2 regions of the Delftia sp. 11MD genome follow, and region 2 is predicted to be linked to the other one. Evidence: riboswitches for the same ligand, from Rfam matches in the RefSeq annotation. Region 2 holds a riboswitch; the other holds the start of a gene.
The links. Region 2 has a riboswitch for fluoride ahead of ACRSCF_RS24475 (voltage-gated chloride channel family protein). Riboswitches for the same ligand answer to the same signal wherever they lie in the genome.

Region 1 (2,386 bases), 1.9 Mb from region 2:
GCCCTGGCCGCGCTCGTCAGCCGCTTCCCCTTGCAGTTGAGCACCCGTACACGCTATTGGGTGCAAGTGCAGGCACGGTCTGGCGGGGATTGAGTAGGCGATCGAGGAGGCGTTCCAGTGGGCGAGCCGGCGGCCGCACGGCCTTTGCGGTCAGGCCCGCACATACGGGTGATGCACAACGTCGAAGCCCTCCTGTGCGCAAGGCGCGACAAAGTAGCTGGTGATCAGGTCGAACTGCTCATCGCTGGCCTGAAAGGGATGATCCCCCGCCGCATTGCGCGCACGCAGGCGCTGCTTGCAGACCTCATCGGGCACATCCAGGAAATGCAGGCGGTGGGAGGCACCCACCCTCTCGAACACGCTGCGCGCCCAACCTCTGCCTTCCAGCGTGTTGGCAGGAAAGTCCAGCACCACTGAAACGCCGGCATCCAGCAGCGCCTGCACATGCGCCCCCATCAATCCCTTGAGTCGCGCGCTGCAGCGCACGTAGTCGGCCACCGACTGCATCTCGCCGGGATACAAACCGGCCAGCCAGGAATCCTCGCTGACCAGCACCGTGCCGGGCTGCGCCGCCAGTTGCCGTGCCAGCGTCGACTTGCCCGAGCCGATCTTGCCGCAGACCATGTGCAGCGTGGCCGGCCGCGCAGCGCGGGAATCGGCTTGGGCGTCGTCCGCATGGCGGGACGGTTCGAGAACCTGCATATCCATCTCCTGAAAGGCTTGTGAAAACCCTGGAGGCGGAATGAAAAAACCCGCCTCCTCTGGGCGGGTTGCATGGCGCCGAAGGCCGCTGGCTAACCCACCATCCAATGGATGGTGCGAATAATCTGCGTTGCGTTCAGGCGGGCCATGGCGCACAGCATAGCGCAATCAGGGTGCCTCAATGGGCCACCATCCGAACCAGCCCCAGCCCCGCAAACAGCGCGGCAACGCCCAGCACCAGCGAACCCAGCGCATACAGCACGGAAGCGAGCCAGTCGCCGCGCTCGTACAGCATGCCGATCTCCAGCGCGTAGGTCGAAAACGTGGTGAAGCCGCCCAGAATGCCCGTGGTGATGAACAGCCTCGCACTCTGCGGCAGCGAAGTCTTGAGCGCAAACCACTCCACCACCACCCCCATCACGAAAGCGCCCAGCACATTGATCGCCAAGGTGCCCAGCGGATAGGCACTGCCCACCAGCCGCAGTGCAAGCAGGTTCGAACCATGCCGTAGCGCGGAGCCGAGGCCGCCGCCCACGAACACCAAAATGAAACCGTAGATACCCATGACCGTCCTTTCATCAAACAACCGGGACGGGCGCGCCGGGCAGGATCAAGACACGGCCCTGCCACCGGCAGGACACGCCCCACCAAGGCAGGAGCCATCAGCCCCTTGCAGGGCGGTTTCGGGAAGCTCCATTCCCATCGTGCAGCCATTGCTGCGGTGGTCGAGTTTACTCCGGGCAAGCGAGCACAGGCAGCCATCCCGTGGCGGCAATACCGACCCTGCATCCCTTGCAGCGGCCTATTGGAATAACTTAATCTCAACCGATTCACCGCACAGGGATACCATCACTCCCATTCATTCAACGAGATGCATATGCGCCTATTGACTCTGACAATCGTTGCGACATTTCTGGCTTTACCTGCCGCCGCCCAGGTCTATCAATGCAAGGATGTTTCTGGAAAACTGATTTTTTCAGACAGCCCCTGCAGCAGCGACCAATCCGGCGCACTGATACAGCGCAAAAATCGGACGATGAAATCTACCGCGAACGGGCCGAGGCCGCGGAGGCCAATGAGCGAAAGCAGCAGCGCCAGATGAACGAAATGCAGCAGCGCCAGATCGAGAGCCAGCAGCGCGTCATCGAACAGCAGGCCCGCAAGGCGAATGCTCCTGCACCGGAGCAGCTCGGCGCATCCTCCCAGTGCAAGGAGGCGCGCAAGGAGCTGGAATTCGTATCCAGCATTCGCACCCTTTCCCTGGATGAAAAACGGATACGCACCAATGCAGCAATCACCAGCGTCAATGCTGCATGCGGCTCCAATACGCCGCTGATGCAGGAACCACCGAAGCCGGTTTTCACACCGCGGGCGGCCCAGCCTGTTCCTCTATCCAGTTGCAATGGTGCACTTTGCTACGACAGCAATGGCGGAATCTACAACCGCAACGGCCAATTCATCAGTGACAGTCAAGGGCGGAGCTGCCGAATACTGGGTGGAACCATGATTGAGTGCGACTGAGCGCGGTCCATCACACTCTCGGCCTTCACCGGCTTCGCCGGCAGGTGGCAACCCCCAAGTCCCGTCTGACCAGGGGTCCGCAAGGCGTTGCAGGGTGTAATTCGCTGATACAGCTGCGCGGGCGACAGAGCGTGCCAGTGACCGGTTTCACCTGCCAGGGCTT
Region 2 (2,386 bases):
TAGAAATTCATCTCTCCTCCCTAAATTTTATTATATCTGGGCTTAAGACTGGCGAACACCACCGATCCACGAAGCGCGCGCAGATGACCGCTGCCGCCAATTTCAGCAGCGCTTCGTGGATATCCAGCCGTCGTTCAAAGCGGATTCGCAGCTTGCCAAAGCCTGCAAACCAGCTGTGCATCCACTCCACCACCCACTGGTGTTTGCCCAGGCGCTCGCTGCTCTCAATGCCTCGTCTGGCAATGCGGCCAATGATGCCCCGCTGCCTCAGGTGGGCTCGGCATCGCTTGAAGTCGTAGCCTTTGTCGGCGTGCAGCTTTGCCGGTCTTCTACGGGGACGTCCTGGCAGGCCAGCAATCGCAGGAGTCGCGTCCACGCACTTCTCGAATATCGTGGAGTCGTGCCGGTTCGCGCCGCTGACCAAGATCACCAGCGGGATGCCTCTGGCATCTACGACGATATGCCGCTTGGAGCCGAGCTTGCCTCTGTCAGTGGGGTTTGGGCCCGTTTCCTGCCCCTGGGGCTTGGTACCGAGGAGTCATCAATGCTGGCCCGGCTCCAATCGATTTGGTCATGTTCACGCAAGCAAGTCTGCATGGCTTAGTGCAGCGGCTCCCAGACACCAGCGGCGTTCCAGTCGCGCAAGCGCCCCCAGCAAGTCATGCCGCTGCCGTAGCCCAGCGATTGGGGAAGGTCTTCCCATGGAATGCCTGTTTGCGGCACGAACAAGATGCCGTTGAGGACGGCTTCATCGCTGACTGCGAGTTTGCGCGCATCGCCTTTGGCAGAAGGCACGAAGGCTGGGATCAGGGGTTGTAGCTGTAGCCACAGTTCTTTGCTTACGGGTCGTCATGCCATGAGGGCAGCGAGCGTAACTGCTCTGCGGGGGCCTGTGACGAAGTGGTGTTAGCCACTCTTTAGCATGTTTACGACTTTAATAAATCAAAACACCGGCCATCTCGCGGCGCGTACTGCACAGCATCCATGCTTTTTCCTATAATGCAGCGCAAAGAGATGGCGTGCCTCTAAAACCGCCGCACTAGTGCGGCTGATGACGCCTACAGAACCTGGCTTGTTCAGGGCTGTAGGCGCTCGCGCATGCAACTCGTCGTTGGTCAGGCCGATTAATTCGAGCTACCTGACCAATGCGCAAATTCCCCCATTTCGAACAGCTTGAACTGCTTCCCTATCTGGGCAAGTGGTTCATCTTCGCCACCCTCGTGGCGGCCCTGGCCGGCACCGCTTCCGCGTTCTTCTTGCTGTCCCTGGACCTGGCGACGGCCTGGCGTGAGGCCCATCCCTGGATCATCTGGCTGCTGCCCTTCGCAGGCATGGCAGTGGGCCTCGTTTACTTCCTGTTGGGCAAGCGGGTGGACGGCGGCAACAACCTGTTGATCGAAGAGATTCACGACCCCAAGCAGGTGGTGCCGTTACGCATGGTGCCGCTGGTACTGGGCGGCACCGTCATATCCCATCTGTTCGGCGCATCAGTCGGGCGCGAGGGCACCGCCGTGCAGATGGGGGGCGCTCTGGCCGACCAGCTGACGCATGTTTTCCGACTCCACCAAGACGATCGCCGCGTGCTGCTGATGAGCGGAATCAGCGCCGGCTTCGCTTCGGTCTTCGGCACGCCGCTGGCCGGGGCAGTCTTCGGTCTGGAGGTGCTGGCCATCGGCCGTATGCGCTACGACGCGCTGTTTCCCTGCATCGTGGCAGCCTTCGTAGCCGATCAGGTCTGCACCGCCTGGGGAGTCCACCACACCCACTACGCCATGAGCGCCGTGAACAATATCGATGCTTGGAGTGTGGTCGCCGTCATCATCGCCGGCATTCTCTTTGGCCTGGTCGGAATGCTCTTTGCCACCGCCGTGCACAAGATCGGCGCGCTGGTCAAACACCTGATCGCATACCCGCCACTGCGGCCTTTCTTCGGCGGCCTCGTCATCGCCACGGCGGTTTGGGCGCTCGACGCCTACCGCTACATCGGCCTGGGTATTCCGGACATCGCTCGCTCCTTCCAAGAGCCCATGCTGCCATGGGACTTCTTGGGCAAGCTGGTGTTCACGGTCGCCTCGCTGGGGACGGGCTTCAAGGGCGGCGAGGTGACACCGCTGTTTTACATCGGTGCGACCATGGGCAACGTCCTGGCGCCTTTGCTGCATATGCCGTTCGCGCTCATGGCCGCCATCGGCTTTGTTGCAGTATTCGCGGGGGCGGCGAACACGCCCATTGCTACTACCTTGATGGCGATGGAGCTGTTCGGCGCTGGCATCGGACCACTGGCGGCTATCGGCTGCGTCACCGCCTACCTGTTCTCCGGGCATGCAGGCATCTACCACGCCCAGCGCATTGGCCACAGCAAGCACCACAGGCGCAGCCTGACCGG

Region 1: linked by a shared signal. The riboswitch ahead of crcB (fluoride efflux transporter CrcB) and the one ahead of ACRSCF_RS24475 (voltage-gated chloride channel family protein) in region 2 are both predicted to bind fluoride.

Annotation. Positions count from the first base shown of each region.
Region 1 covers NZ_CP194333.1:3,462,241-3,464,626, forward strand. Annotated here, with positions in the region: gene ACRSCF_RS15690 (FecR domain-containing protein) at 1-93, shown strand, start outside; gene ACRSCF_RS15695 (AAA family ATPase) at 151-702, opposite strand; gene crcB (fluoride efflux transporter CrcB) at 881-1,267, opposite strand; fluoride riboswitch at 1,349-1,412, opposite strand; gene ACRSCF_RS15705 (DUF4124 domain-containing protein) at 1,580-1,804, shown strand; gene ACRSCF_RS15710 (DUF4124 domain-containing protein) at 1,705-2,223, shown strand.
Region 2 covers NZ_CP194333.1:5,346,729-5,349,114, forward strand. Annotated here, with positions in the region: gene ACRSCF_RS24465 (ATP-dependent nuclease) at 1-11, opposite strand, end outside; partial or broken gene ACRSCF_RS24470 (IS5 family transposase) at 8-831, opposite strand; fluoride riboswitch at 1,002-1,068, shown strand; gene ACRSCF_RS24475 (voltage-gated chloride channel family protein) at 1,146-2,386, shown strand, end outside.